DNA from 3 places in the Kribbella yunnanensis genome. Region 2 is predicted to be linked to each of the others. Evidence: riboswitches for the same ligand, from Rfam matches in the RefSeq annotation. Region 2 holds a riboswitch; each other region holds the start of a gene.
What was found. A riboswitch is a leader RNA that binds a small molecule or an ion and turns the genes downstream of it on or off. The one in region 2 is predicted to bind ZMP and ZTP.
Positions count from the first base shown of each region.

Region 1: it holds a riboswitch for ZMP and ZTP, as region 2 does, so the genes downstream of both, ABD231_RS07260 (glycine hydroxymethyltransferase) here and ABD231_RS22375 (5-aminoimidazole-4-carboxamide ribonucleotide transformylase) in region 2, are expected to answer to the same signal.
Region 3: it holds a riboswitch for ZMP and ZTP, as region 2 does, so the genes downstream of both, ABD231_RS38520 (bifunctional 5,10-methylenetetrahydrofolate dehydrogenase/5,10-methenyltetrahydrofolate cyclohydrolase) here and ABD231_RS22375 (5-aminoimidazole-4-carboxamide ribonucleotide transformylase) in region 2, are expected to answer to the same signal.

Region 1 covers NZ_BAAANF010000004.1:72,828-82,988, reverse strand. Annotated here, with positions in the region: gene ABD231_RS07265 (acyl-CoA dehydrogenase family protein) at 1-1,721, shown strand, start outside; ZMP/ZTP riboswitch at 1,719-1,800, shown strand; gene ABD231_RS07260 (glycine hydroxymethyltransferase) at 1,827-3,275, shown strand; gene ABD231_RS07255 (GbsR/MarR family transcriptional regulator) at 3,315-3,779, shown strand; gene ABD231_RS07250 (alpha/beta fold hydrolase) at 3,857-4,585, opposite strand; gene ABD231_RS07245 (ACT domain-containing protein) at 4,839-5,195, opposite strand; gene ABD231_RS07240 (glycoside hydrolase family 9 protein) at 5,224-7,068, opposite strand; gene ABD231_RS07235 (winged helix-turn-helix domain-containing protein) at 7,130-7,690, opposite strand; gene ABD231_RS07230 (nitrite/sulfite reductase) at 8,073-9,770, shown strand; gene ABD231_RS07225 (phosphoadenylyl-sulfate reductase) at 9,913-10,161, shown strand, end outside.
Region 2 covers NZ_BAAANF010000016.1:305,886-316,046, forward strand. Annotated here, with positions in the region: gene ABD231_RS22340 (class I SAM-dependent methyltransferase) at 1-93, opposite strand, end outside; gene ABD231_RS22345 (FAD-binding oxidoreductase) at 90-1,460, opposite strand; gene ABD231_RS22350 (2-hydroxyacid dehydrogenase) at 1,555-2,463, shown strand; gene ABD231_RS22355 (WD40/YVTN/BNR-like repeat-containing protein) at 2,474-3,559, shown strand; gene ABD231_RS22360 (MoaD/ThiS family protein) at 3,561-3,824, shown strand; gene ABD231_RS22365 (hypothetical protein) at 3,830-4,144, opposite strand; gene ABD231_RS22370 (phosphotransferase-like protein) at 4,204-4,743, shown strand; gene ABD231_RS22375 (5-aminoimidazole-4-carboxamide ribonucleotide transformylase) at 4,740-5,651, opposite strand; ZMP/ZTP riboswitch at 5,666-5,745, opposite strand; gene ABD231_RS22380 (hypothetical protein) at 5,808-6,788, shown strand; gene ABD231_RS22385 (class I SAM-dependent methyltransferase) at 6,785-7,498, opposite strand; gene ilvD (dihydroxy-acid dehydratase) at 7,553-9,220, shown strand; gene ABD231_RS22395 (acetolactate synthase large subunit) at 9,530-10,161, shown strand, end outside.
Region 3 covers NZ_BAAANF010000027.1:211,824-221,984, reverse strand. Annotated here, with positions in the region: gene ABD231_RS38560 (NUDIX hydrolase) at 1-326, opposite strand, end outside; gene ABD231_RS38555 (SDR family NAD(P)-dependent oxidoreductase) at 330-956, opposite strand; gene ABD231_RS38550 (MerR family transcriptional regulator) at 1,043-1,408, shown strand; gene dop (depupylase/deamidase Dop) at 1,466-2,986, shown strand; gene ABD231_RS38540 (ubiquitin-like protein Pup) at 3,055-3,264, shown strand; gene prcB (proteasome subunit beta) at 3,273-4,115, shown strand; gene prcA (proteasome subunit alpha) at 4,147-5,010, shown strand; gene ABD231_RS38525 (NUDIX hydrolase) at 5,007-5,624, shown strand; ZMP/ZTP riboswitch at 5,835-5,928, shown strand; gene ABD231_RS38520 (bifunctional 5,10-methylenetetrahydrofolate dehydrogenase/5,10-methenyltetrahydrofolate cyclohydrolase) at 5,952-6,824, shown strand; gene aroH (chorismate mutase) at 6,860-7,228, shown strand; gene ABD231_RS38510 (prephenate dehydrogenase) at 7,225-8,289, shown strand; gene ABD231_RS38505 (phosphotransferase) at 8,290-9,147, shown strand; gene cmk ((d)CMP kinase) at 9,292-9,972, shown strand; gene ABD231_RS38495 (lysophospholipid acyltransferase family protein) at 9,962-10,161, shown strand, end outside.

The DNA of each region.
Region 1 (10,161 bases), on a different contig from region 2:
CGGGATCGGAGGAAGCGCTCTCTCACGCGCTCCCGGCGAACCAGAATCCACCGGTTCTGCGCACCCACGACCGGTACGGGAACCGGGTCGACGAGGTCGACTTCCACCCGTCGTGGCACTGGCTGATGGAGAAAGCCGTCGGCTTCGGACTGCAGGCCGCGCCGTGGACGAGTTCCGGACCTTCCCCGCATCTGACGCGCGCGGCGGGGTTCTACGTGTGGTCGCAGGTCGAGCCTGGGCACGGCTGCCCGATCTCGATGACGTACGCCGCGGTCCCGGCGCTGCGCGCGGACGAGCGGCTGGCGGCCGAGTGGATTCCACGGCTCGCTTCGACCGAGTACGACGTACGACGGTTGCCCGGGGCAGCCAAGCGCGGCGCGCTGGCCGGGATGGGGATGACCGAGAAGCAGGGTGGTTCCGATGTGCGGGCGAACCTGACGACCGCGACGCCTGCTGGTGGGGACGGTGAGTACCTGCTCGACGGGCACAAGTGGTTCTGTTCGGCGCCGCAGGTCGATGTGTTCCTCGTGCTGGCTCAGGCGCCGGACGGGCTGAGCTGTTTCGTCGTCCCCCGGGTACTTGCTGACGGCAACCGAAACACGTTTGCTCTCCAGCGTCTGAAAGACAAACTCGGCAACCGCTCGAACGCCTCCAGCGAAGTCGAGTTCCACAGCACCGTCGGCTACCGCCTCGGCGACGAAGGCGCCGGCGTCCGCACCATCATCGAAATGGTCGCCGCCACCCGCCTCGACTGCGTCCTGGGCTCCGCCGCCCTCCAACGCCGAGCCCTCGTCGAAGCCACCTGGCACACCCACCACCGCTCAGCCTTCGGCAGCCTCCTGTCCGACAAACCAGCCATGCTCAACGTCCTAGCCGACCTAGCCCTGGAGAGCGAGGCAGCAACCGCTCTAGCAATGCGATTGGCAGCAGCCGCGGATGCGTCCACCACACGTGGTGATGGGGATGAGAGCCGCCCCCAAGCCCACTCCGAGGCGGAGCGAGGCGCGGCTGCGCACACCCACGGGGATGGGGCTGGGCTCGGCCCCCTTCCCTCCCAGCAGGCCGGCGCAGCCGGACCCGGTGGCTGGTCGGAGGCGGAGCGGCGCGCAGCGGCGGCGCACACCCGGGGCGATGGGCCCGGGCTCGGCATCCATCCTTCCCAGCGGGCCGGCGCAGCCGGACCCGTTAGCCCCGAACAGGAAGCGGCGTTCAGGCGGATCGGGCTGCCGTTGGCGAAGTTTTGGGTTTGTAAGCGGACTTCGTTTGTGGTGGCGGAGGCGTTGGAGTGTTTGGGCGGGAACGGGTTTGTGGAGGAGTCGGGGTTGCCGCTGCTGTTCCGGGAGTCGCCTTTGAACTCGATTTGGGAGGGGTCGGGGAATGTGAATGCGCTGGATGTACTGCGGGCGCTTCGGCGGCCGGAGTCGTTGGAGGCTTGGCTGGTGGAGGTGGGGGCGGCGCAGGGGGCCGACAACCGGCTGGATGCGGCGGTGAACGACGTACTGCAGGCGTTGGCGGATGTTGAGGGGGCCGAGGCGGGGGCGCGCAGGTTGGCGGCGAGAATGGCGTTGTGTCTGCAGGGATCGTTGCTGGTGCGGTACTCGACGCCGGCGATGGCGGATGCGTTTGTGGCGTCGCGGCTGGCTGGGGACTGGGGTGGCGTGTTTGGGACGCTGCCACGCACGACACCGTTCCGGGAGATCGTCGAGCGCACGATAGGGTGAGTGCGTCGCGACTGGCGCGCTGAGGTGGAGTACCACCGGGGAGCGAAAAGCGTTGGCACCGTGCGCCTGGGTGCCTCGAACCACTGCAACCTGCAGGAGACAACGATGACTCAACCCTTCGATGCTGCCAAGGCGTCGGCCGCGTACCAGAACGCGCTCGAGGTGATCGCCTCCGTCGAGCCGACGATCGCCGGTGCGATCAAGGCCGAGCTGACCGACCAGCGCTCCTCGCTGAAGCTGATCGCGAGCGAGAACTACGCCTCCCCCGCCACCCTGCTGACGATGGGCAACTGGCTCTCGGACAAGTACGCCGAGGGCACCGTCGGGCACCGCTTCTACGCCGGCTGCCAGAACGTCGACACCGTCGAGCAGACCGCGGCCGACCACGCGCGCGAGCTGTTCGGCGCGCCGCACGCCTACGTCCAGCCGCACTCCGGGATCGACGCCAACCTGGTCGCCTTCTGGGCGATCCTGGCGCAGCGGATCGAGTCCCCGGCGCTGGCCGAGGTCGGTGCGAAGCACGTCAACGACCTGTCCGACGAGGACTGGGACAAGCTGCGCAAGGCGCTCGGCGACCAGAAGATGCTCGGCATGTCGCTGGACGCCGGCGGCCACCTGACGCACGGCTTCCGCCCGAACATCTCCGGCAAGATGTTCAACCAGCACTCCTACGGCACCGACCCCGAGACCGGCCTCCTCGACTACGACGAGGTCGCCCGCAAGGCCCGTGAGTTCAAGCCGCTCATCCTGATCGCCGGCTACTCGGCGTACCCGCGCAAGGTGAACTTCGCCAAGATGCGTGAGATCGCCGACGAGGTCGGTGCGACCCTGATGGTCGACATGGCGCACTTCGCCGGTCTGGTCGCAGGCAAGGTCTTCACCGGCGACTTCGACCCGGTCCCGCACGCGCACGTCACCACGACGACCACGCACAAGTCGCTGCGCGGCCCGCGTGGCGGCATGGTGCTGTGCCAGCCGGAGTACGCCGAGTCGGTCGACCGTGGTTGCCCGATGGTGCTCGGTGGTCCGCTCAGCCAGACGATGGCCGCCAAGGCGGTCGCGCTCGCCGAGGCCCGCCAGCCAGAGTTCCAGACCTACGCGCAGGCCGTCGCCGACAACGCCGTCACCCTCGCCGAGGGTCTGATGAAGCGTGGCGTCAAGCTCGTCACCGACGGTACCGAGAACCACCTGGTCCTGCTGGACGTCTCGTCGTACGGCATCACCGGCCGGCAGGCCGAGTCCGCGCTGCTCGACGCGGGCATCGTCACCAACCGCAACGCGGTCCCCCGCGACCCGAACGGCGCCTGGTACACCTCGGGTGTCCGGATCGGTACGCCGGCGCTGACCACGCGCGGATTCGGCGCCGACGAGTTCGATCGGGTGGCCGAGTTGATCGTCGACGTACTGTCCTCGACCACGCCCACCACGACGGCGGCCGGTGCCCCCTCGAAGGCCAAGTACGTGCTGGCCGATGGGGTCGCCGACAAGACCCGCGCGGCCTCGGCGGAGATCCTCGACAAGCACCCGCTGTACCCGGGTCTCGAGCTCAGCTGACAAACAATCAGAAACTTCTGATTAATGTAAGGTTCAATCATGGCGCCCACCCCGGATGAAGTCAGTCAGTACGTCGAACGCTTCGCCGGGGTGATGGCCAACAGCGGGGTGCCGACGATGTCGGCCCGGGTGATGGGCCGGATGCTCGTCAGCCCGAACGGAACGATGACCGCGGCTGAGCTGGCCGAGACGTTGCAGATCAGCCAGCCTGCGGTATCCGGCGCGGTCCGGCAGCTGATCCAGATGTCGTTCATCTCCCGGGAGCGGATGCCGGGTTCGCGCAAGGATCACTACCGGATTCGCGAGGATGTGTTCGCCGCGATCCTCGAACGCCGCAATCAGGCCCTGACCGAATGGGCCGCCAGCAGCGCGTACGGCGCGGCCCTGTTCGGCGCCGACACCACTGTCGGCCGCCGGCTGTCCGAAGCGGCCGAGTTCTTCACCTTCGTGCACGGTGATCTCGAGCAGACAATGAAGGACTGGCGAGCCAAAAACCCAGGCTAGGCGCTGACGGCTCGCCCGCCCGAACTCCAGCCGCAATCGCCCCCGCACTCAGCACCGCCGCAGCCTAACTGTTTCGGTTATGGGCACACCGAGGTGAGGTGTTCGAGGAGGAGGGTGGTGGTGGCTTCGGCGGCTTCGGTTGGGATGTTGTGGCCGATGTTATCGAGGATCTCGAGGCGGTAGGGGCCGGTGACCCAGTTCTTGGTGGCGTGGACGCCCGAGGGTGCGACTGCCGGGTCCTTCGTGCTGGCGATGAACAGCGTCGGGATCGTGATCTTCTGCTCGTAGCCGGTGAAGTCGTTGGCCCGGTACCAGTTGAGCGCAGCGGTCAGCGCACCTGGCTGCGAAAACCTCTCGAGGTACTTCGCGGGCAGTGTGGGCGGTCCGCCGGCGAGAATGACGTTCTCGGGAATCGGAGCCGGTTGTCGGAAGAAGTTCATGTACTTGGAGGCCTCCTGCTGAACCGGATCGGTCCGCAACGCCTCGGCGAAGGCACCGAGATGCGGCACGGACACCGCCGTCAGCGACCGCACGCGCCGGGAGTACTTCGCAGCAGCGACCCACGCGACCGCGGCACCCCAGTCATGTCCGACCAGGTCGAATCGGCCCCAGCCCAGGGAGTCGGCGATCGCACGAACGTCTGCGACCGGGTGATCCAGGTGGTAGTCCGCGACCCTGGTCGGCCGCACCCCCGGTGAGTAGCCGCGCTGGTCGGGTGCTACCGCCCGATAGCCGGCCGCGGCCAGCCCGAGCAACTGGTGCTCCCAGTCGACGCCAAACGCCGGAAAGCCATGTAGCAACAGCACTTTCCGACCGTGCCGCGGACCCGTGGCGACGGCGTCGAAGGTCCCTGAGCGAGTGCGGATCCGCAGCGGCGTGAGCCCTGGCAACGAGGACGCCCGTGCCGTGCCCGAGGCACCGGCGGTTGTCACACCGGTAGCAGCGGCGGCAGTGAACAGGATGAAAGCTCTGCGAGAAGGGGGCATGCAGCGAGTTTGGTCGGTCGGCCGATGCGCACACCACCAACCTTCCCCCACCATCCGGGTGGGTCCAGCCCCACTAGGTGACGATCGTGTGGCCGGCGGATTGGAGGGTGGCAATGGCTGCGTCTAGGTCGGATTCGGCGACTAGGACGAGGTCGGCTTGGTAGGTGGAGGCGGCGCAGACGGACAGGCCGGCGGCGGCCAACGGGTGCACGATGGCGGCTAGCATGCCGGGCTGGTCCAGGGCGTGGGGTTCGTTGTTGTAGAAGGCTCGCCAGGGGTCGGCCGCGTCGGCGGACTCGGCGATCACGGTGGTGCCGGCGGGGGTTCGGGACATGGCCCACCAATCGCCGGTGGGGATTGGGGGTACGCCGTCGGTGACGTGGGTGATGGTGAAGCGCGGCCGGAGGAGGGTCAGGGTTTGGGCTTGCATGGGGTTAGTCTCCCCCGGCCGCAGGCCGCTAGCGGGTGAGGGCGTAGACGGCGATGGCGGCGAAGTCGTCGGCGGGTTCGGACGCTTGCCAGGAGCGGACGTCGTCGACGTAGCGTGAGCCGCGGCCGGTGAACTCGGCGTACTGGTCGACGCCGTTTGCCGGGCAGGCGTTCATACCGTCGAGGTGATCGCCGAGGCCTTCCTCGAACAGGTCGGCGGAGTTCGGGCCGTTGACGACGGCGCCGACGACCTGGCGGCCGAGGATGTTGCCGATCTGGTGGTGCGGGCACTGACCGGCGTTCGAGCCGACGCCGACCATGAACGACACGCCCCACGCGTTGGCGCCGAAGGCCCAGTCGATCTGCTGAGCACCGAAGGTGTCGTACCGACGTTCGCCGGTCACCTGCCGATACAACCGCGCAGTCGCTGCCAGCCCAAAGGTGTGCGGTACGGCGTCAAAATTGTCGTACTGCGCGCCCGCCCGGAACGGGTCCTGTGCGGCTCGCGTGGTCCCGATCGCCAGCTGAGCTCGCAAGTCAGCACTCAGCTTGGCAACCAGTGCACGGTCGGATCGCGCCGCCCGGATCAGATCCGCGTGCGCGAGCGCACTCACGTCGTACAGGTTGAGCGTGTCGCCACCCGCCTCGTGCTCCAGGTACTGACCGGCCCAGTACGACGCCTGTCGCACCCAACCGGCGGCCCGGCGATCGCCCAGCCGCTGCGCTGCCAGAGCCAGCTCGGCCGCACCCAGCTCAAGGTCGTCGCGCCAGGCGGATTCGGGGTAGAACGCAAACGGCAACGACGTCACCAACTGACCGACATTAGTGGTCTTGGCCTGGGCGAAGATCTGGGCGGCGGTCTCCAGGTGCTTGCGCGCGAGGCGACGGTCCGTCCGCGCCTCGACCTGTGCTGCCAAAGCAAACGCGGCCGCCGTCCGACCGGCCAGGTTCGGGCTGATCAGCTGCCCAGGGTCCGCCGCGCGGAACACCGGCCGATTGCGCAGGTGCCGTTCGGCAGGTGAAGTCAGGTGGTCGTCCGCCTCGGGCAGTCGCCAGATGTCGTGGTCACCGATGAACGTGCCCTCGGCGTTGCCGGTTCCGACGCCGACCTGGATGTAGAGCGTCTTCGACTTCTCGTCCCACATCTTGTCCAGCCACTTCAGCCCATGCCGAGCCTCGTTCGTCACCTTGCGATCCGGCCGCCGCGCGTCCCGGGCCGATGCCCACAGCAACGATTCCGAGTACGCCGCGATGTGCGTGAACTTGAGGTAGTCGCCCGCGTCGTACCAGCCACCCTCGACATCGACCGGACCACCGACCCGCTGCAGCTCACCGACCGTCTGATCGGTGTCGGGATTGACGAACGTCGGCGTCTCGTACACCTGCGCCGCCCGATCCGTCAGATGTGCCGGCTGCCGACCGAGGGACCCCGGTACGACGTTCGCCCCGTCGCGCTGCTCGGTGAAGAAGTTCACCGCCTTGTCCTTCGCCGACGTCGCCAGCGCATCCCCGTCGGCCCGCACGACGAACGCGGGTGACGACGCGACCCCAGGCACCTCGACCCGATACGTCCCCGGCACCCACAGCCGGGTCAGGTCCACCTGCGAGACGTGCTGGTACTTCGCGTTCCACTCCCCCAGTTCGGCGCCAACCTTGCCGGTCAGCACCCGACGACCCCGGCTGTCGACGACCGAGAAGGACTTCCCGGTCACCGCGCCCTCGCTCAGCACGTACGCCGACTTTCCGTCGAAGGCGCCGTACCCGAGCTGATTGACCCGAACCGCGCCCCCGGTCGCGGCCTCGACCGGGCCGACCAGGCCCAGCACCAAGCCGCCCGCCACCACAACCGATCCCACCCGGCGTATCGCCTTCACCGCAGCCTCCTCCATCAACAGTTAGGAAAGTTTCCTGTTGATCCGAGGAAATGTACAGAGGTCAGGGCTGCGCCGGCACCCCCTGGGCGAAGACGTACACCGGTTCGGCCTCGGGTTCGGTCGACGGGTTGTCGACGTACTCCTCGAGGACCTCCTGCATCCGCTCGCGCAGCTCGGTCAGCCGCTCGGGCGTGAGCCGCAACCAGACGTCGATGGACAACTCCGCCGCACCCCACGCCGCGCCGTACTCCGGACGCTTGGCGACCCAGTCGCGGATCTTGCCGGCGCGGTAGGTGACGTTGCTCTCCTCGGCCACCCCGCCGATCAGCTCCGCACCCGGCTCGTCGTCACCGACGCGCCACGAGTACGACGACCAGGCGCTCTTCCACCACCGTTCGCGCCGGTCCTTGGCCAGCTCGGGGACCTCCTCGATCACCCCCGCGGTGGCCAGCACCTTGAGGTGGTGACTGATGTTCCCGACCATCTCCCCTGTCCGCGCAGCGAGCACCGACACGGTGGACGGTCCGTCGACTGCGAGGATGTCCAGCAGCCGGCGTCGTAGCGGGTGATCCACGGCCTGCACTCGGGAGGCTCCGGGCGAACGGGTCTTTTTCGGCGACATGAGTCCAGGGTAATTAGACAAGATATCTTGTACAAGCTTCATTGCTCAGCGTGTTTCAGGCGGGAATCAAAACACACCAGACTGGTCGGGATAGCCACATCGTGAGATCGCGTCTCGCGATGCAGGATTGGGAGTTGATTTGTCAGCCGTTCACGCTGACTCTTGTTGACATGCTCGCTGCCCGCTCAACTCACCTCGTAGGTCGGATTCATGTCGACCTCGGGCGGATGCGCAGCGCCATCTGTCGTCCTTCGATGCTCTGACAGCCACCCCGCTCGAAACATCAGCTGGGTGCGCACCGCGCAGACCAGGTCGAATCGACGACGCTTCGAGCTAGGCCCCCGCGGACGCACCTGTCTCTAGGACAAGGACACCGTTCCGGATGACTGGCGTCTCCTCACCGCAGGCCGGTACCACCCGCAAGCCCGCCCGCCCCCGTAAGGGCAAGGGTGAAGGTCAGTGGGCGCTCGGCTACCGCGAACCCCTGAACAAGAACGAAGAGAACAAGAAGAACGACGACGGCCTGAACGTCCGGGCCCGGATCGAGAACGTGTACGCGCACCGCGGGTTCGACTCGATCGACCCGGCCGACCTGCGCGGCCGCTTCCGCTGGTGGGGTCTGTACACCCAGCGCAAGCCGGGGATCGACGGCGGTAAGACCGCGACCCTGGAGCCCGAAGAGCTGGACGACAAGTACTTCATGCTCCGGGTCCGGATCGAGGGCGGCCAGCTCAGCACTGAGCAGCTTCGGGTGATCGCCGAGATCTCCACGACCTATGCCCGCGACACCGCGGACATCACCGACCGGCAGAACATCCAGCTGCACTGGATCCGGGTCGAGGACATCCCGGCGATCTGGAACAAGCTGGAGGCCGTCGGCCTCTACACGACCGAGGCCTGCGGTGACGTGCCCCGGGTGATCATCTCCAGCCCGGTCGCCGGGATCGCGGCCGACGAGATCATCGACCCGACGCCGGCCATCGACGACATCGTCGAGAAGTACATCGGTACGACGGAGTTCTCGAACCTGCCGCGGAAGTTCAAGACCGCGATGACCGGGCACCCGTCGCACGACGTCGTACCGGAGGTGAACGACATCGCGTTCGTCGGCGTCGTGCACCCCGAGCACGGCCCGGGTTTCGACGTCTGGGTCGGCGGCGGTCTGTCGACCAACCCGATGCTCGCCCAGCGTCTCGGCGCCTGGGTTCCGCTCGACGAGGTGCACGAAGCCTGGTGGGGTATCTGCAGCATCTACCGCGACTACGGTTACCGCCGGCTGCGGACCCGCGCGCGGATCAAGTTCCTGGTCGCGGACTGGGGTATCGAGAAGTTCCGTGAGGTGCTCGAGGAGAAGTACCTCAAGCGGAAACTGATCGACGGCCCGGCGCCGGAGATCCCCGCCGTCCAGGGTGACCACGTCGGCGTCCACAAGCAGAAGGACGGCAAGTACTTCGTCGGTGTCGCGCCGGTCGTCGGTCGCGTGTCCGGCGAGAAGCTCGCCAAGGTCGCGGATGTCGTCGCGGCGCACGGCTCGGACCGGATCCGGACCACCGCCCAGCAGAAGCTGATCGTGCTCGACGTCGAGGAGTCGAAGGTCGAGTCGCTCGTCACCGAGCTGGCGGCTCTCGGCTTCCAGGCGCGGCCGTCGGCCTGGCGGCGGAACACGATGGCCTGCACCGGGATCGAGTTCTGCAAACTCGCGATCGTCGAGACCAAGGCCCGCGCGGCCCAGCTGATCGACGAACTCGAGGAGCGGATTCCCGACCTCGACGTACCGATCACCGTGAACGTGAACGGCTGCCCGAACTCCTGCGCCCGGATCCAGGTCGCCGACATCGGTCTCAAGGGCCAGCTGGTCCTCGATGCCGACGGCAACCAGGTCCCCGGCTACCAGGTGCACCTCGGCGGCGGGCTCGGCCTGGACGCCGGCTTCGGCCGCAAGCTGCGCGGTCACAAGGTGACGTCCGACGACCTCACCGACTACGTCGAGCGCGTCACCCAGAACTACCTGAAGGAGCGCAACGAGGGCGAGCGATTCGCCCAGTGGGCCACCCGAGCTGATCAGGAGGCGTTGACATGAGCGAGCGCGCTGCACCTCTTTACTGCCCGTACTGCGGGGATGAGGACCTCCGGCCATCGGAGGAAGGGCACGGCGCGTGGGAGTGCCGGCCGTGTGCACGGGTGTTCCAGCTCAAGATGATCGGTTTACGGGTGAACGTGGAATGAGTACAGACCTCAAGACAATCGCCGAAGAGGCGAATGAACGACTAGCGGACGCCTCGCCGCAGGAAGTGCTGGCGTGGGCGCGGGAGACCTTCGGGGACGACCTGGTGGTGACCGCGTCGATGGCGGACGGGGCACTCCCCCACCTGGCGGCCGAGGCGGCTCCTGGTGTCGACGTACTGTTCCTCGACACCGGCTACCACTTCGTCGAGACGATCGGCACCCGGGACGCAGTGGCGTCGATGCTG
Region 2 (10,161 bases):
GCCGTCGTACGCCGTGAAGCGGAAAGGGAGGCCTTCCGGGGTCACGGTGGTCAGGGCTTCTGCGATGGATACCTGTGTTGCGAGCGTCGTCATCGGCGCGTCACCGCCTTTTCGTAGAGCCCGGTGAGCCGGGCTTCCGGGTCGTAGCGTTGTTTCACCTCAGTCAGGGCCGGGACGTTGTAGAGCCGGTCGAACGTCTCCCGGGAGTAGTACGCATCGGAGTAGAGCGACTTGTGGCCGCCGAAGCGGGCGACGGCGTCCTCGATGGCCCGGTTGACATCACCGTCCGCAGCACCAGCAGCGATCGGGACGGTGCCCCAGAAGCCGACGTTCACGTACGTCGCGCCGGGCGCCAGCGGATAGAGCGGCCAGGACGCGGTTCCGCGCAACCGCAGCGGGCACAGCCACACCGGCCGCATCCCGACCTCACTGTCGAACCACCGCAGGAATTCGGCCAGCCGCGCCACCGGAATCTCCACATCCTGTACGACGCGCTCGCGCGGCGCCTGACCGCGGCGCTCACCGATCCGGGCAGCGAGGTGATGACGGTTCTCGAAACCGACGAGTTTGTGGAACACGTCGCTACGCCGCCACCGCCGCGGCCACAAACGCCGTACCCATGGCTTCTGTGCACCGAAGGCGGCTGAGCACCAGAACCAGTCGGTGTCCCACCGCCACAGGTAGTCGTGAGCGGTGAGGCAGTCGGTCTGCCGTTGCTGGATCGAGCGGTAGTAGATCTGCTGACCGGTGTAGTCGCTCGCCCGCACTGCGGCGTCGCTGTTGCGCCCCAGCGTCAGGTAGGCCTCGGACGGGCTGAACGCGACCCCGTCGACGAAGTGCACCGGTTCGCCGTCATACGTGCCAGAGGCAACGATTTCGGCGATCACCGGCGCCAGGTCGTCCAACGACACGCGGACGTGGCGCAGGGCGACGTACGGGGAGATGCGGTCGAGTGAGATGCGCAGCCGGGTCGCATAGCCGAGTGTGCCGTAGGAGTTCGGGAACATCCGGAAGAGGTCGTCACCAGGTCGTGCGGTCACGATCTCGCCGGCGCCGGTCAGGATGTCCAGCTCCAGCACGGATTCGTGCGGCAGTCCGGCGCGGAACGACGAGGACTCGATACCGAGCCCGGTCACCGCGCCACCCAGCGTGATCGTCTTGAGCTGCGGGACCACCATCGGCGTGAGCCCGTGCGGCAGGGTCGCCGCGACCAGGTCCTCGTAGGTGCACATGCCCTGTACGTCGGCCGTCCGCGCGACCGGATCGACGCTGAGCACCCCGGTCAGCCCGGAGACGTCCAGGCCGGGCGTGGCGAGCTCGGTGCGCGGCCGGAACAGGTTCGAGCTGCGTTTGGCCAGCCGCACGGGCTCGCCGACCGGGATGCGCTGGTACGACGCGCGGAGCCGGTCTACCGCCTGATCGTGCGCGAGTGTTGCAGCCGCATCCGATGTCGAGGGCACCTAATCAGAGTACGACGGCGGTTCGGGAGCACGCATGGGTCTTCTGTCACGCCTGCTCGCGCGGATTGTCCGTGGCGGCGAGTAGGTTTTCCTCATGGGTGATCTGGTGAGGGCGTGGCTTCCGTGGGAGGACTCCGAGCGGGTCCTCGGTGGGGTGCCGGACGGGGTGTCGGCGCAGGCGGAGCCGGATGGGGCGGAGTTCTTCGTGCCGGGGTACATGGTCGGGGTGGATCTGCCCGCCGCCTTCGCCGCGATGCCGGATCTGAAGGTGGTTCAGCTGCAGACCGCGGGCTACGAGGCCGTTGTACCGCATCTGCCGGAGGGCGTCACCTTGTGCAATGCGCGTGGGGTCCACGACGCGTCGACGGCCGAATTGGCGGTCGGGCTGATCCTGGCGTCGTACCGGCGGTTGCCGCGGGCGGTGCGCAACCAGGAGCTCGGTGTGTGGCCGACCGACTATGTGGACATGGACGACTCGCTTGCGGATCGGACCGTGCTGATCGTGGGGTACGGGTCGATCGGTGAGGCGCTGGAGCGGCGGCTGGCCGGGTTCGAGTGTGAGGTGATCCGCGTGGCGAGGCGGCCGCGGGACGGTGTTCACCCGACGACCGACCTCCCGGAGTTGCTGCCGCAGGCGGACGTCGTCGTACTGCTGACTCCGGCGACTGATGAGACGCGCGGCATGGTCGACGAGAAGTTCCTTGCCCGGCTCAAGGACGGGGCACTGCTCGTGAACGTGGCTCGCGGGGTCATCGTCGACACCAGCGCGCTCGTGGCTGAGCTCGGTACGGGGCGCATCTCGGCCGCGCTCGACGTCACCGATCCCGAGCCGTTGCCGTCAGGTCATCCGCTGTGGTCTGCTCCGAATGTGCTGATCAACCCGCATCGCGGGGGTGCCTCGACGGCGTTCGAGCCGCGGGTCGCCCGGTTGGTGCGGGCGCAGCTGGAGCGTTTCGCGCGTGGAGAAGCACTCATCAATGTGGTGGCGGGGCCGCCACGCTAGGAGGACAACGATGTCCGAGACCGTACTGCTGATCGGGACCAAGAAGGGGCTCTGGATCGGCCGCAGCGACGCTGCGCGCCGGGAGTGGAGGCTCGACGGTCCCGCGTTCGAGATGCAGGGCGTGTACGCCGTGGGCATCGACACGCGCGGTGAGCAGCCGCGACTCTTCGTCGGCGGGACCAGTGAGCACTGGGGACCGGCGGTGTTCCACTCCGATGATCTCGGGAAGACGTGGGATGAGCCGGCGGAGGGCTCGATCGGATTCCCAGCCGGGACCGATGCGTCGCTGGAGCGCGTGTGGCAGATCCAGCCGGCGCCGGCCGCCCAGCCGGGTGTTGTGTACGCCGGGAGCCAGCCGTCGGCGCTGTGGAAGTCGACTGACGGGGGAGTGACGTTCGAGCTCGTCCGGGGACTCTGGGATCACCCGCATCGCGAACAGTGGGGCGCAGGCTTCGGCGGTCAGGCCGTGCACACCGTGCTGCCGCATGCGACCGACCCCGCGCGGATCAGCGTCGCGATGTCGACCGGTGGTGTGTACCAGACGACGGACGGTGGGGAGTCATGGTCCCCGGCCAACCACGGGATCAAGGCGTACTTCCTGCCCGACCCGGATCCCGAGTTCGGTCAGTGTGTGCACAAGCTGGCGGCGCATCCCGACGTACCGGAGCGGATGTTCGCGCAGAACCACCATGGTGTGTACCGGTCCGACGACGGCGGCGAGATCTGGAAGAGCATCGCCGATGGATTGCCGTCGGACTTCGGCTTCCCGATCGCCGTGCACCCGCATGAGCCCGACACCGTGTACGTCTTCCCGTTGGTGGCCGACGGCAACCGAATCCCCACTGACGCCACCTGTCGCGTCTACCGCTCCCGCGACGCCGGCGCGACCTGGGAACCGCTGACCAACGGTCTGCCCGAGGTCTCCTACGTCCCCGTCCTCCGCGACGCGCTCACCACCGACGCCGCCGAATCGGCCGGTGTCTACGTAGGCACCCGCGACGGCTGCGTCTACGCCAGCGCCGACGCAGGCGACACCTGGACCGAGGTCGCCAGCCACCTCCCCGACGTACTCACCCTGCGCGCCGCGGTGATCTGACGTGATCACCCTCCGGCTCCCACCAGTCCTCCGCCCCTTCGCCGACGGCGCCGAACACATCGAGGTAGAAGCCACCACCGTCGGCGCCGCCCTCGCAGCCACCCACCCAGCCCTCCGCCGCCGCCTAACCGACGAGCAGGGCTCGGTCCGCCGCCACGTCAACATCTACCTAGGCCCCGACAACATCCGAGACCTAGCCGGCCCCGACACCCCCCTCACCGACGGCGCCGAACTCCTAATCCTCCCCAGCGTCGCCGGCGGCTGACGCGGTCAGGTTGGCGGGTGATGGGTGCCGGTGCGGTCGGTCCAGCCGGTGGTGTCGGATTCGGCGCCTACCTCGGAGACGGCCCAGACGATGTTGCGGATGCCGGGGCGGTCGACGGCGCCTTGGTCGAGCATCGCTTGGTGGTACTGGCGGGCGTTCGCCTCGTCTGCGTAGACCTGGATCATGTGGCCGTCGCGGGTCCAGGTGCCGTGCACGAAGCCGGGGAGCGGGATCTTGCTCGAGGCCATCAGTGACAGTTGGTCGCGGAGGCCCTCGATGAGGTCGGGGTCGATGTCCCATACGCCGATGACTGCCCACATGGTGAGCAGTATGTGCCGGACGGGTTGGTGGCGGAAGAGCCGGTTGTAGCGTCCGGGAAGTGAAGGGCGAAGTGATCGTGGTGAGTGGGCCTCCGGGGGCTGGTAAGTCGACGGTGGCGCGGTTGGTCGCTTCGCAGGCTGAGCGGGCGACTGTGCATCTGGTGACCGACCAGTTCTACGAGGCGATTCGGACTGGGTTCATCCCGCCGTACCTGCCGGATGCGTCGAGGCAGAACGATGTGGTGGTGGATGCGTATGTGGGCGCCGCTGCGACGTATGCACGGGGTGGGTACGACGTCGTGGTCGACGGTGTTGTTGGACCGCATTACCTGCCTCCGTTTCGGGCGGCTGCGGAGGCCGACGGGCTGACCTTGTCGTACGTCGCACTGCGGCCTGCGCTTGAGACAACCATCGCCCGGGCGCAGAACCGCGGTCCCGAGTCACTGCGTGACGAAGGCGCCCTCACTCACATGTACGGCGTTTTCGCCGACCTGGGCGCGCTGGAGCATCACGCCCTCGACACGACCGGCCAGTCGGCGGCTGCCACGGCGGAGGCTGTTCGGATGGGAGTAGCCGCCGGGAGGTACCGCCTGAGCTAGTGGCGGAAGAGGCGGAGGTTGGTGGGGGACCAGCTGATGCCGTGCGTGGCGCAGGCGGCGGCTATCTGGTCGGAGCGGATGGAGCCGGCGGGTTCGGCGAGGTGGGTGACGCCGAAGCGGGCTGCCTCTTCGACGTTGTCGGGGAAGGGGAGTGCGCCGTCGGAGACCATCGACACGCCGGTGAGCGGCTCAAGCGAGTGGCGGGACCACCACTCGGCCGCTTTGGCGCCGGCTAGGCGGGTGCAGTCGACTCGGGACTGTTGGCCGGCGCCGATGCCGATCGCCATACCGTCCTTCAGAAGGGCGACGGTGTTGGACTGCGTGTAGCGGACGACGATCAGGCCGAGCATCAGATCCCGTGCGACGGCGTCACCCACCTCGGCCGACAGCAGGTCTCGAGTGATCGGTACGTCGTCCCGCTCCTGGCTGAGGCGGACGCCGTACAGCTCACGCACCTCCTCGCGCGGTGGCTCGAACGACGGATCCGCCTCCAGCACCAAGTACGTGCCGCGCTTCTTCGCGGCCAGCACCTCAACCACACCAGGCGCGTACCCAGGCGCGATGATCCCGTCACTCACGACCCGACGCAGCACGTCAGCCAGCTCAGCGTCGACCACGTGCGAGACCGCCACGAAATCGCCGTACGACGACTTAGGGTCGGCGTCCCGGGCGCGCCGGTACGCGTCAGCGACCGACGTACCGAGCGCTGCGCCAGCCGGGGACACATGCTTGTACGACGCCGCTGCAGGTACCCCAAAATCAAGAGCGGCCTCGCGGACGAGCTGCCAGCCGGTCAGCCCGTCCAGGACATTGATGTACGACGGATTTCCCGCCACGACGGTGAATGGCGCGGCCGAGCCGACGACTGTCATCGACGCGGCCTGATGTGGATTCATCCCATAACGCATGCGCGACCTCCGGAAGGAGGCGCCCAGGCGGACGACGCCACGTAGCTGTTCGCTCCACGGTGGTGATCCACCCTCGCCAGTCGCGGTAGGGCACAGGGTATTGCAGGAAAGTGCAATCCTTGTCCACAGAGGTCCGAGGAGTCTTACCATCCGCGAATGGGGTTCTTCTCGCGGAAAGGTGTCGATCTGGCCGGGCTGAGGCTGGATCAGGCCTGGGTGGACGACGACCTGGACGCGGCGTACGCGGCGGTTCGGCGAGGGGATTTGTCGACTGGGCTGGCCCTGCTGAAGGTGACGCCGGCTAATACGAATCTGCGGTCGATCCGGGCTACTGGCCTGGCGAAGGCGGCGGTTGGGCGGAGCGAACAGCTGGAGATGCGGCTGGAGGCGTACCCGAAGGATCCGGATCTGTTGTTGTGGTTCGGGCAGACGCTGGTGTTCGAGGCGTGGGCGGTGCGGACGGGGCAGCGGGCGAAGGATGTGTCGGCGCAGCGGTTTGCGACGTTCCACGACATCCTGCGTACGGCGGCCGAGGTGCTGCAGGGTGCGATTGTGGCGGCCGCGGATGACGCGGTGCCGTGGGAGGTGCTGCAGTGGGCGGCACTCGGGTTGCAGGCGGAGCCGGTGGACAAGGCCGAGATCTTCCATGCCGCGCTGATCCGGCACCCGGGGAGTTATGCGGCGCATACCGGCCGGGTTCAGGTGCTGGCGAAGAAGTGGTCCGGGCTGGAGCTGGCCGAGCTGGTTGATTTCGGTGACGCGGTGGTGGGGCGGGCGCGGCCGGGCAGCGTGCTGTGCAGTATCGCGGCCAATGTCTTCAACGAGGTCTGGCTGGAGGTTGCGTCGGACAAGGACCCGCCGCGCGTGCAGCGCCTGAAGCGGTACGCGCGCGAGGTCTCCGGCCGCCGACCGGACCTGACCGCAGCCCGCGACAAGTGGTGGAACGACGCTCGTACGCCGGATCCCGCGGATGTGTCCGCCCACGGCGCGATGGCGTTCGCGCTCAAGTGGGCCGGCGCGAAGTCCGAGGCGATGGATCACGCCTGCCGCACCGAAGGCCGGATCGAGAGCGTGCCGTGGTCCTACGTCGGCGGCGTCACCGGCTTCGCCGAAGCCCTCGCCAAACGGATGGACTAGCCCTTCTCGGCGCGGAAGACCATCAGCCGAGAGTCCACAGAGAACGGCTCACCCTGCCAACCGGCAGTCACCTGCACTGCGAATCCGGCTGCGTCCAACGCGTCGCTGATCTCCGCGAGCGAGCGGAAGTACAGCTCGTTGCGGTAGACGTCGTCGCGGCCGTCGTCGTACTGGTTATGCGCATCGAAGACGACGCGCCCGTTGGCGACCTCGATCAGGTCGAGCCATTCGGTGAGGTGGCCGATCGGGGTGTCGCGTTCCCCGTACGTCGCCTCGCGCGTCCACGACTCCCACGCCCGCGCCGCGGGGTTCCGCGACTCGAAGGCCAGTACGCCGCCGTCGCGGAGCGCTCCGGCTAAGGCAGTCAGGGCAGCGGGTAGGTCGGGGATGTGCATGATCGTGTTCCCGGTGCACACCACGAGATCGACGTCCGCGGTCGGCGGGATCACGGTGGCGTCGCCGGTGAGCCAGGTGACGGAGCTCGGCGTACGGCGGGCGTAGTTCAGCATCGTCGGGCTGGGGTCGATACCGATCACCTCCCGGCCGGGTGTCGCCAGCGAGCGCGTCAGCAGGCCGGTACCGCAGCCGAGGTCGAGGATCTTCCGGGCATCGAGGGAGTCGGCGAGCGCGCGGAAGTACGCGTGATCGTCGCCGTCGGGGTTGTCGAGGTCGTAGAGCTCGACCAGCTTCTCGTCACCATAGGGATCCACTGCGCGAACGCTAGAGAGCCCAGGACGGTGGGGCAATGTGTTTAGAGTGAGCCCATGGTCGATGTGAAGCCCCGCAGCCGCACAGTCACCGACGGTCTGGAAGCGACCGCGAGCCGAGGAATGCTCAGAGCGGTCGGGATGGGTGACGACGACTGGGTGAAACCGCAGGTCGGGGTGGCGTCCAGCTGGAACGAGATCACCCCCTGCAACCTCTCGCTGGACCGGCTCGCGAAGGCGGTCAAGGAGGGCGTGCACGCGGCCGGTGGGTACCCGCTGGAGTTCGGCACGATCAGCGTCTCCGACGGCATCTCGATGGGCCATGTCGGGATGCACTACTCGCTCGTCAGCCGCGAGATCATCGCCGACTCGGTGGAGACGGTGATGGAGGCCGAGCGCCTCGACGGCTCGGTTCTGTTGGCCGGTTGCGACAAATCCCTGCCCGGCATGCTGATGGCCGCCGCCCGGCTCGACCTCGCGAGCGTCTTCCTGTACGCCGGCTCGATCATGCCCGGCCGCCTTGGCGACAAGGACGTGACGATCATCGACGCGTTCGAAGCCGTCGGTGCGTGTGTTCGCGGTCTGATCACCCGCGAGGAGGTCGACGCGGTCGAGCGCGCGATCTGTCCGGGTGAGGGTGCGTGCGGCGGGATGTACACGGCCAACACGATGGCCGCGTCTGCTGAAGCTCTCGGTATGTCGTTACCCGGATCGGCGGCGCCGCCCGCGGTCGACCGCCGTCGCGACGGGTACGCGCGGAAGTCCGGCGAGGCCGTGGTCGGCCTTCTGCAGAAGGGGATTACGGCTCGGCAGATCCTCACCAAGGAAGCGTTCGAGAACGCGATCGCCGTGGTGATGGCGCTCGGTGGCTCGACGAACGCCGTACTGCATCTGCTCGCGATCGCCCGCGAGGCCGAGGTCGAGCTGACCCTGGCCGACTTCAACCGGGTGGGCGAGAAGGTCCCTCATCTGGGTGACCTGAAGCCGTTCGGCCGGTACGTGATGACGGATGTGGACCGGGTCGGCGGTATCCCGGTGATTATGCGGGCGCTCCTCGACGCCGGTCTGCTGCACGGCGACTGCCTGACCGTGACCGGTAAGACGATGGCTGAGAACCTCGCCGACATCGCCCCGCCGGACGTCGACGGCGCGATCATCCGCGCGCTCGACAAGCCGATCCATCCCACCGGTGGCATCACGATCCTGCACGGCACGCTCGCTCCGGAAGGTGCAGTCGTGAAGAGCGCCGGGTTCGACTCCGACGTGTTCGAGGGGACCGCGCGGGTGTTCGACGGCGAGCGGGCGGCGATGGACGCCGTACCGGAACTGAACCCGGGCGACGTCGTCGTGATCCGCTACGAAGGCCCGAAGGGCGGCCCCGGGATGCGCGAGATGCTCGCGGTCACCGGCGCGATCAAGGGCGCCGGCCTCGGCAAGGACGTGCTGCTGCTCACCGACGGCCGCTTTTCCGGCGGTACGACGGGACTCTGCGTCGGCCACGTCGCCCCGGAAGCCGTGGACGGCGGCCCGATCGCGTTCGTCCGCGACGGCGACCGCATCACCCTCGACGTCGCGAACCGCACCCTCGAACTCCACGTCGACCCCGAAGAGCTCACCCGCCGTACCGAAGGCTGGACGCCCAAGCAGCCCGCGATCACCAAGGGCGTCCTCGGCAAATACACCCGCCTGGTCCGCTCCGCCTCCGAAGGCGCCGTCTGCATCTGACCCGTCCCCGCGACCGCCAGGGGGTGGGATGGGTGTCTCGTATGGTGGGACGGGGTGGGCCCGAACTTGACCCCGGTGTGGTTCGCGGGCGAATAATGCCTACATGCGATCGATTCTCCTCGTACTTGTGCGGCGCGCCGACTGACGCGACCACTGAGTCGAGCGCGCCCCTTCAGCCAACCGGCGGAAGGGGTTTTTTGTTGCCAGGGCGACTATCTGAGACCCAGTAGCGTCAGGACAGCGAACGCAAGCGAGGATGGATCGGTCGCGAAAAGCAAACAACGTGACCAGGATTGAGGGAAGGCACTCATGAGCGAGCAGCTGACCGGGGCACAGGCTCTGATCCGCGCACTGGAACATGCCGGAGTGGACACCGTGTTCGGCATCCCGGGTGGCGCGATCCTCCCGGCGTACGACCCGATGCTCGACTCGACCCAGATCCGGCACATCCTGGTACGCCACGAGCAGGGCGCCGGGCACGCGGCCCAGGGGTACGCGGCGGCCTCCGGCAAGGTGGGGGTCTGTATGGCGACCTCCGGCCCGGGGGCGACCAACCTGGTGACGCCGATCGCGGACGCGTACATGGACTCGGTCCCGCTGGTCGCGATCACCGGGCAGGTGGCCAGTGCGGCGATCGGGACGGACGCCTTCCAGGAGGCGGACATCCGCGGCATCACGATGCCGATCACCAAGCACAACTTCCTGGTCAACGACCCGAACGACATCGCCACCACGATCGCCGAGGCGTTCCACATCGCCTCCACCGGCCGCCCCGGCCCGGTGCTGGTCGACGTGACCAAGGACGCGATGCAGGCGAAGGTCGACTTCCACTGGCCGACCGAGCTGTCGCTGCCCGGGTACCGTCCGGTGACCCGTCCGCATCCCAAGCAGGTGCGTGAGGCGGCGCGGCTCATCACGGCCGCGGAGAAGCCGGTCCTGTA
Region 3 (10,161 bases), on a different contig from region 2:
TGGTAGTTGGTGAACTCGTCGGCGTAGTCGCCTTCGGGGAGCTTCGTCAGCTCGGCACCGGTGATCCCCAGCTCCTCGGCCAGCTCACGGACCACCGCGTCGTACGGGTCCTCGCCGGCATCGATCACGCCACCTGCCATGAAGTCGTAGCAGGCCGGATACACGTCCTTGGTCGGCGTCCGACGGTGCACGTAGATGTCACCGGCGGAGTTGCGGACCAGTACGCCGGTCGCCGAGTGCCGCAGGTTGTCGCGGCGCATCACCGAGCGGGGTGCCGACCCGCAGACCACGCCGTCCGCGTCGACGAGTGCCACCAGTTCATCCATGCCTCACATGATGCCGGTGTAGTGCACCTCCTGTTCCCACTGGTCCCGCGGCTGCTGGTGCAGAGTCCAGTACGCCTCAGCGATGCGATCCGGGTCGAACGCCGTACCGGGTGCCACCGAGCCGTAGACGGTCACTGAGGCGGCGTGTAGGCCGTCGGCGCCGTAGGTCTGGTCGAGGAGGCTCACCAGCGCCCGGACACCCGCCTTACCGAGTGAGAGGCTCACGTAGTCCGGCTTGGTCTCCGGCATCCCGCCGGTGATCAGAAACGAGCCACCGCCATTCGCCGCCATCGCCGGCGCGACATGTGCCGCGGCTGTGATCGCACCGCCGACGTTGACCGCCCAGGCGTCGTACTGCTCGCGCAGTGTCAGTTCACCGATCCGGTCGGCCGCGATCTTCGCGGCGTTGTAGACCACGACGTCAGGTGTCCCCAGCTCGGCGACAACCTTGTCCAGCGCGCCCCGCAACGCCGACTCGTCAGTGCTGTCGGCAGCCAGCGTCAGCGTCGCCCAGGCGGCCACTGGCTGCCGCCGCGCGATCAGTGCGACCGGCCAGCCTTCCCGCGCGAACCGGCGTCCGACCGCCTGGCCGATCCCCGGTCCGGCACCGATCACCACAACTCCCGGCATGTTCGTTCCTCCCGCTGCGTTGACATCGATCACCGGGACCGTAGGCCGTCACACCGGTGTCAAGGTCAAGAGGCGAGGAGTGGGCATTGCTGATCGGAGAGCTGTCGGAGCGCACCGGTGTGAGCCGAAGACTGCTCCGGTACTACGAGCAGCAGGGCCTGCTCGAGCCGGTACGCCAGACCAACGGATACCGCGAGTACTGCGACCAGGCGCCGAACGTCGTCGGGCACATCCGCAGTCTGCTCGCGGCCGGCCTCCCGACCGCGATGATCGCCGGCGTGCTGAACTGCGTGCAGGGTGATCCGGCCGAGCCGGTGCTGTCGGGATGCCGCGGCATGGTCGACGGGCTGACCGCCGAGCGGGCCCGGGTGGCCGCCGAGATCGAGCGGCTCACTACGTCGCAGCGGGCGCTCGACGTACTGCTCGAAGCGGCGATCCACGCACCGGAGTGACGCAACGATCGGGACGGAGACCGACTTTGGGCGACCCGACCGCGTAGGCTCGTGATTATGAGTGTGCGGCGGATCATGGGGACCGAGACCGAGTTCGGCATCTCGGTGCCCGGCCAGCCCGGGGCCAACCCGATGCTGACCTCGAGCCAGGTGGTGAACGGCTACGCCCAGACGCAGCCACTGGCGCGCAAGACCCGGTGGGACTTCGACGAGGAGCACCCGCTGCGGGACGCGCGCGGCTTCGACCTGAGCCGGGAGGTGGCCGACTCCAGCCAGCTCACCGACGAGGAGACCGGCCTGGCCAACGTGATCCTCACCAACGGCGCCCGGCTGTACGTCGACCACGCCCACCCCGAGTACTCCGCGCCCGAGTGCACCAACCCGCGCGACGTGGTGGTCTGGGACAAGGCCGGTGAGCTCGTCATCATGGAGGGCGCGCGACAGGCCCGGCAGATCCCCGGCGCCCCGCAACTCAACCTGTACAAGAACAACACCGACAACAAAGGCGCGTCGTACGGGTCGCACGAGAACTACCTGATGCGCCGCTCGACGCCGTTCGCCTCGATCGTGCGGCACCTGACGCCGTTCTTCGTCAGCCGCCAGGTCGTCACCGGCGCCGGCCGGGTCGGGATCGGTCAGGACGGCGGCACGAACGGGTTCCAGATCAGCCAGCGGGCCGACTACTTCGAGGTCGAGGTCGGCCTCGAGACGACGCTCAAACGACCGATCATCAACACCCGCGACGAACCGCACGCGAACCCGGACCGCTACCGCCGGCTGCACGTGATCATCGGCGACGCGAACCTGTCCGAGATCTCGACGTACCTCAAGGTCGGTACGACGTCACTGGTGCTCGCGATGATCGAGGACGGCTGGCTGACCGACGACCTCGGGGTCGACCGCCCGGTCACCGCGCTGCACGAGATCAGCCACGACCCGACCTGCACACACCTGATGACGCTCAAGGACGGTCGCAAGCTGACCGCCGTACAGCTGCAGACGGAGTACCTGGAGCAGGCCCGCAAGTATGTCGAGGACAAGTACGGCGACGACGCGGACCGCCAGACCAAGGACGTGCTGCACCGCTGGGAGTCGGTCCTCGACCAGCTCGCCATCGACCCGATGAAGCTGTCCGACCAGCTCGACTGGGTGGCGAAGTACAAACTGCTGCAGTCCTACCGCGACCGCGACGGCCTGGAGTGGGACGACCCGAAGCTGCACCTGGTCGACCTCCAGTACGCCGACCTTCGTCCGGACAAGGGGCTGTACTACAAACTGCTCAAGTCCGGCCGGATGCAGCGCATCGTCACCGACGAGGAGATCCGGATGGCGGTCTCGCACCCGCCGACCGATACCCGCGCCTACTTCCGGGGCCGCTGTATGCAGCAGTACGCGCCGCAGGTCGCGGCCGCCTCCTGGGACTCGGTGATCTTCGATCTGCCCGGCAAGGAGTCGCTGCAGCGGATCCCGACCCTGGACCCGCTGCGCGGCACGAAAGCGCATGTCGGTGCCCTTCTGGACCAGTGCGACACCGCAAGTGACCTGGTTCGCACCATTACTGGGGGTGCCGCCGGGTAGGGTCGCTCTTAGAAGCACGGAGAAGCGGTTGGGCGTCTTCTCCACTGCGGTTCTAGGAGGTGTGTGCGATGGCGAAGGACGGCGGGCAGCAGCACAAGCAGCCGAAGCGTTCGACGACCGAGGAAGAGGTCGAGCAGTCGACCACGTCGGAAGACGTGGCCGAGCGCAAGGAACGGCTCGACGAGGACGTCGACTCGATCCTCGACGAGATCGACGAGGTGCTCGAGGAGAACGCCGAGGAGTTCGTCCGCGGGTTCGTCCAAAAGGGTGGGGAGTGAACCGCTCGATGACATTTGATGCCTCCGGCCGGTTGCCGGAAGCCTTCCTGACCCCAGGTGGCACGTCGTTCATGGACTTCCTGGCCGGGCACGCGCCCGACCTGTTGCCCGGACGGCGCAGCCTGGGGCAGGCCGACTTCTCCGACCAGGTCCCGCACGGTACGACGATCGTCGCGGCCACCTTCGCGGGTGGCGTGGTGATGGCCGGCGACCGGCGGGCCACGATGGGCAACATCATCGCCTCGCGGGACATCGAGAAGGTGTTCCCGGCCGATGAGTACTCGGCGGTCGCGTTCGCGGGATCGGCCGGGTTCGGGATCGAGATGGTCCGGCTGTTCCAGGTCGAGCTCGAGCACTACGAGAAGCTCGAGGGCACCACGCTCAGCCTGGACGGCAAGTCCAACCGGCTGAGCGCGCTGATCCGGGGCAACCTGGCGATGGCGATGCAGGGTCTGGCCGTGGTGCCGCTGTTCGCGGGCTACGACCACGACCGCAAGGGCGGGCGGATCTTCTCCTACGACGCCACCGGCGGCCGCTACGAGGAGACCCACTTCCACAGCGTCGGCTCGGGCTCGCTGTTCGCCCGCGGCTCGCTGAAGAAGCTCTACCGCGAGGACCTGTCCGCGACCGACTGCGCGATGGTGACGATCCAGTCGCTGATCGACGCCGCCGACGACGACTCGGCGACCGGCGGCCCGGACATGCTGCGGCGGATCTTCCCGGTGGTCGGTGTGGTCACCGCCGACGGCTACCAGCGGTTGCCCGAGGACGAGGTCGCCGCCCTGGTCGACGCGGCCTGGGCGCAGCGCCACGGGCGCCCCGACGGCCCCGCCACGGCGTCCCTGACCTGATCCCATCGACTGATAGAGGACGACACCTTCGATGAGCACGCCGTTCTACGTCTCACCAGAACAGCTGATGCGCGACCGGGCGGACTTCGCCCGGAAGGGCATCGCCAAGGGCCGCAGCGCGATCGCGCTGCAGTATGCCGACGGCATCCTGTTCGTCGCCGAGAACCGCTCACCCGCACTGCACAAGGTGGCCGAGATCTACGACCGGATGGCGTTCGCCGCGGTCGGCCGCTACAACGAGTTCGAGAACCTGCGAATCGCCGGCGTCCGGCTGGCCGACATGCGCGGCTATTCGTACGACCGGCGCGACGTCACCGGCCGCGCGTTGGCCAACGCGTACGCACAGACCCTCGGCGCGATCTTCTCCTCCGGCGGTGAAAAGCCGCTCGAGGTCGAGATCCTGGTCGCCGAGATCGGCACCTCCACAGCCGACGACCAGATCTATCGCCTCACGTACGACGGCTCGATCGCCGACGTACGGGGTTATGCGGTGATGGGCGGCCAGGCCGAGCAGGTCGCCGAGTACGTCGGCGAGCACTACCAGGAGGGAATCTCGCTGGCCGGAGCCCTCCGGTTGGCCGTCGACGCCCTCGGCCACGACAGCAGCGAGCCCCGCGAACTGACGTCGGACCAGCTCGAGGTCGCCGTACTGGACCGGACCCGGACGCAGGTCCGCAAGTTCAAGCGCATCTCCGAGGAGACACTGGCCCGGATCCTGTCCGAGTCGCACCCCGCCGCCGACATCGAGGCAGCCGTAGTTGAGGACGCGACACCTTCGGAGCCGGCTGAGGAGACCCCCTCATCACCGGCATCCTCGTCCGCGGCGCCGTCGTCGGCCGACGACGAGGCACCGATCGCACCGCCCGAGGACCCCGACGACAGCCGCCCCCTGTGACGGACCGAACCACCGACGCAGCCGCCACCTCCTCCGACGTGGCGGCTGCGTCATCCCGGGCCGCCGACCCGGAGCCCTGGGAGCTCCTGGGGGAGAAGGTCGCCTACCAGCGCTTCCTAACGGTGAAGGTCCGCCAGTACCGCATGCCGAACGGCCACGAGGTCGACTGGGACGTCACCGGCCCGGAGTCCGCGGATGGAGTCGCCCGCGGCATCACCGTGCTGCCCCTGACCCCGGACGGCCGGATCGTGACGATCCGCATGTTCCGTCCAGGCCCGGACAGCGTCGTCACCAACCTGCCAGGCGGCCTGATCGAGCCCGGCGAGGACCCTGCGGTCGGCGGCGCCCGCGAGCTCGAGGAAGAGACGGGCTACACCTGCGAGACCCTCGAGGTCGTCGGCTGGACCTGGGCCGGCACATCCTCGACCTTCCGCAAATACGTCGCAATCGCCCGCGGCTGCCGTCCCAACGGCACCCAGCAGCTGGATGACGCCGAAGACTGCGTCCCAGTCGAACTGACCGTAGCCGAGTTCCGCGCCGAACTCCGAACCCCCGGCGCCATGACCGGCACCGACGCCGCCTACCTAGCCCTCGACCACGCCGCCCTCCTCTAACCCAGCCGCTCCCTCGCCGTATCGTGCCACTGCCACCCGCCTCTCCCCACCCCCAAAGGTGGGTCGCCTTCTCTTTGTGCACGAAGCGCATCTTTGTGAACCCACCAACCGTTTTTGGGGCCTGCAAACGGCTGGTGGGTTCACAAAGATGGGATGTGTGCACAAAGGTGGGTGGGCTGCTCTTTGGGCGGGGGGAGGCGGGTAGGGTGGGGGGTGGGTCGTGACTGGCGTTGAGGTGGGGTACCACCGGGGAGCGGCTTGCCGGTGGATCCGGCGGTGGTAGCCGCGCGCCTGGGCATTTGAGTTGACGCCCAGAGGAGTGCGCCCATGACTGCCGAACTGATGATCGGGACCGACCTCGCCGCCGAGATGGTGACGAACGCCGCCGCCCGCGCCGCGAAACTGCGCGAGTCCACCGGCATCCAGCCGTGCCTAGCGACCGTGCTGGTCGGCGACGATCCCGCCTCTGCGACGTACGTGCGGATGAAGCAGAACCGCAGCAAGAAGGCCGGGATCGGCTCGCGCAGCGTCGTACTGCCAGCATCGACCACCACCGACGAGCTGGTTGCCGAGCTCACCAACCTCTCGAACGACCCCGAGGTGCACGGCATCCTGCTGCAGCACCCCGTCCCCAGCCACATCGACGAGCGCGCCGCGTTCGAGGCGATCAACCCCGCCAAGGATGTTGACGGCGTCACCATGCACGCGTTCGCCGCGATGGCGTTCGGTGAGCCCGGGTTCCGGTCTTGTACGCCGGGCGGGATCATGCGGCTGCTCGAGGCGTACGACGTACCGATCCGCGGCGCGCACGCGGTCGTCATCGGCCGCAGCCCGATCCTCGGTAAGCCGGCCGGAATGTTGCTACTGGCATCGGACGCGACCGTCACCTACACGCATTCGCGGACCACGAACCTCCCCGAGATCGTCCGTACGGCGGACATCGTGGTCGCCGCGGTCGGCAAGGCGAACTTTGTCCGCGGCGACTGGTTGAAGCCGGGGGCGGTCGTGGTCGATGCCGGATACAACGAAGGCAACGTTGGTGACGTTCACTTCGAGGAGGCGAGCGAGGTTGCGCGCCTGATCACGCCGGTTCCGGGCGGGGTCGGGCCGATGACGATCGCGCTGCTGCTGGAGCAGACGGTCGACGCCGCGGAGGCCCAATCCGAGACGGCTGTCCACCCTGTGGCCGGCCTGGCCTAGGCTGTAGACGTTGTGAACTGACGAGGAGGCGTGACGTGGCGGTGCGGGCGATCCGGGGAGCCACCCAGCTGGACGTGGACGAGCGCGAGCACCTGCTCGAGCGGTCCGCCGAGCTGGTGAAGGCGGTCCTGGAGGCGAACGATCTGGACAGCGCGGATCTGATCAGCATCCTGTTCACCGTCACGCCTGACCTGCATGCGGAGTTCCCGGCCGTGGCCGGCCGGCAGATCGGGCTGACCGACGTACCGCTGATGTGCATGCAGGAGATCGACGTACCGCATGCTCTGCCGCGGGTGGTCCGGATGATGGTGCACACCGAGACCGAGCGCTCCCGCGACAAGATCCAGCACGTCTACCTGCACGGTGCGTCGGCGCTCCGTCCCGACCTGACAGGCGCCCAGTGACCGAACTCCGTGGCCCGGTCCGCATCGTCGGTGCGGGCCTGATCGGTACGTCGATCGGTCTCGCCCTGGCCCGGTTGGGTGTCGTGGTCGAGCTCGTCGACGCGAACCCCGACAACGCGCTGATGGCCGAGCGCATCGGCGCGGGATCACGACTCGTGCAGATCGAGCCGCAGCTGGTCGTGGTCGCCGTACCGCCGGATCACGTCGGGGCGGTGATCGCCGAGCAGCTCGCGCAGACCGATGCGGTCGTCACCGACGCGGCGAGCGTAAAGTCCAAGCCGCTGACGGATGCCCGACTCCTGTCCGCGGACCTGAGCCGGTACGTCGGAAGTCACCCGATGGCAGGTTCGGAGCGCAACGGCCCGTTGGCCGCGCGCGCGGATCTGTTCGATGGCGCGACCTGGGCGATCACCCCGCACGAGACGAGTTCGCCCGAGGCGGTCGAGCTCGTTCGTTGCCTGGCTGAGGCCTGTGGCGCACGCACGGTCGAGCTGTCCGTCGAGGACCACGACCTCGCGGTTGCCCGGGTATCCCACCTGCCGCAACTGATGTCGTCCCTGGCCGCCGGCACCCTCGTCGACGCGCCGAACTCACACCTGCAACTGTCCGGCCAAGGCGTCCGCGACGTCACCCGCATCGCCGCCGGCGACCCAGGCCTGTGGACCCAGATCGTCTCCGCCAACTCCGCCGCCCTGACCGGCCTGCTCGAGCAGATCCGCGACGAACTCGACCGCGTCCTCGTTGCCCTAGGCAAAGAAGAGGCCGGCGACGAACTCACCTCGGTGCTGGCCCGCGGCGTCTCCGGCGCCGTCCGCGTCCCCGGCAAGCACGGCACCCCGCACATCGAGCTGGTCAGCGTCCTCGTCACCATCCCCGACCGCCCCGGCCAGCTGGCCCGCCTCTTCAACGACGCCGCCGCCTCGGGCGCCAACGTCGAAGACCTCCGCATCGACCACAGCCCCGGCCGCCCCGTCGGCGAAGTCGAACTCCTCGTCAAACCCGGCTCCGACGACCAACTAACCCAAACCCTCACCGACCGCGGCTGGGTCGTCCACCGCTAGATGGCCGCGGACCCGCGCCTCGAGCTGGTGGCCGAAGTCAACCACCACATGGGCAGCGGCCTACGGCTCGTCGGGATCGCCGACCACGGCCAGTCGGGCGGCGCGGCCTTTGTCGAGTGGCCTGACGGGCGACCCGGGGTGGTGACCCGTTCGTCGCTTCCAATGGCAGACCTGGCCCGAACGGCGGAGGTGCTGGGCGCGGCGCGGTCTGCGGGGGTACTCGTTCCCCGGCACGAGGCATTCGTCGAACTCACCGATGGCGTCGCAGTTGTCCAAGAGCGCCTGCCGGGCCGACCTGCTCGCCGTACCGACGTCGAAGTGATCGATGCTCTGCTCGCGGTGACCGACGAATTCGTCGGCTTGCTCGCGGAGCGAACCGACGTACCGCCCCCATCGCCCCACCTGTACGAGAGTGGGCTGGAGCAACACAGCCCACGAAGCCGACGGCTGCTGAGGCGGATCCACGAGCTCGGCGACTACGAAATGACCGGAACAGATCTGGTGCATCCGGACTTCACCGTGCCCAACGTCCTGTTCGATGACCACGGTCAGCTCAGCGGCGTCGTGGACTGGAACCTCGGTGCCTTTCGCGGCGATCGGCACTGGGCGTTGGTCAAGCTCCGCTTCGATCTCGCGTGGGCCGCGGCCCAACCGGGAGACGAGCAGCCGGACACTCGACCAGAAGCGATAGAGCGACTGGACCGCGCGCTCGAAACACGCCTCGAGCCGGAGGTGCTGCTGGCGTACTGGGCGCACTGGACCCTTACCCAGCTGCACTGGGCGGTCCTCCACGACGACACCGCAGTGATCGACCTGCATCTCGAACTCGGCGAGAGCCGGCTGCTCGAGTGGCGCTAAGGACAGGACATGTCGGCTACGTACATGCCCCCGCACGCCTGGGCATCGGCTGAAGTCCGCTGATTTGGCCAATACCTCCTGTCCTTCGGGCGCTGTGAAGCAGGCGTGGCGGGATTCAGCCTCGGCGGCGGATATTCTCGGGGCATGATCATCGCTGTGGACGGGCCGAGCGGGTCCGGTAAGTCGAGTACCGCTCGGGGCGTGGCCGACCGGCTGGGACTGCGGTTCCTGGATACCGGGGCGACGTACCGGGCGGTGACGTGGTCGGCGATCGAGCACGGGTTGGATCTGGATGACACCGCGGCGGTTGCGCAGCGGGCGCGGGAGTTGCGGCTCGAGCTCAGCACCGATCCGCTGAACCAGTTCGTGATCGCGGACGGGACCGACGTGACCGCGGCGATCCGGGAGCCGCGAATCAGTGAGCGGGTCAGCAAGATCGCGACCAACCTGGATGTCCGCAAGGAGCTGATCCGGCGGCAGCGCGAGATCATCGACGAGGCTCAGCCGAGCGGCGGGATCGTGGTCGAGGGGCGCGATATCGCGACCGTGGTCGCGACCGACGCTGAGTTGAAGGTGTTGCTGACCGCGGACCAGGAGGCCCGACTGGCCCGCCGGGGTGCTGAACTGGCGGTGGGGTCGGTGACCGCGGAGCAGTTGCGCGACCAGATCGTACGGCGGGACGCGGACGACTCGACGGTGGCCGACTTCCAGGTCGCGTCGGACGGCGCGGTCACCATCGACTCCACCGATCTGTCCCTGGAGGAGGTCATCGACGTGATCAGCCGGCTCGCCAAGGAGGCCAGTCCCCGGAGCCATGACAGCTGAGCTGACGAGGCAGCGGGAGCTGCCGTTCACGGGGGATCTGCCGAAGCTGCCGTATCGGCTCGCTGTGCCGGTGCGGGCGGTGGCGAGCCGGTATTTCGCGCGGAAGTACGACCTGCGGGTGCACCACGAGGAGCTGTTCCCGCGGCGTGGGCCGGTGCTGATGACGCCGAACCATCTGAGCCTGCTCGA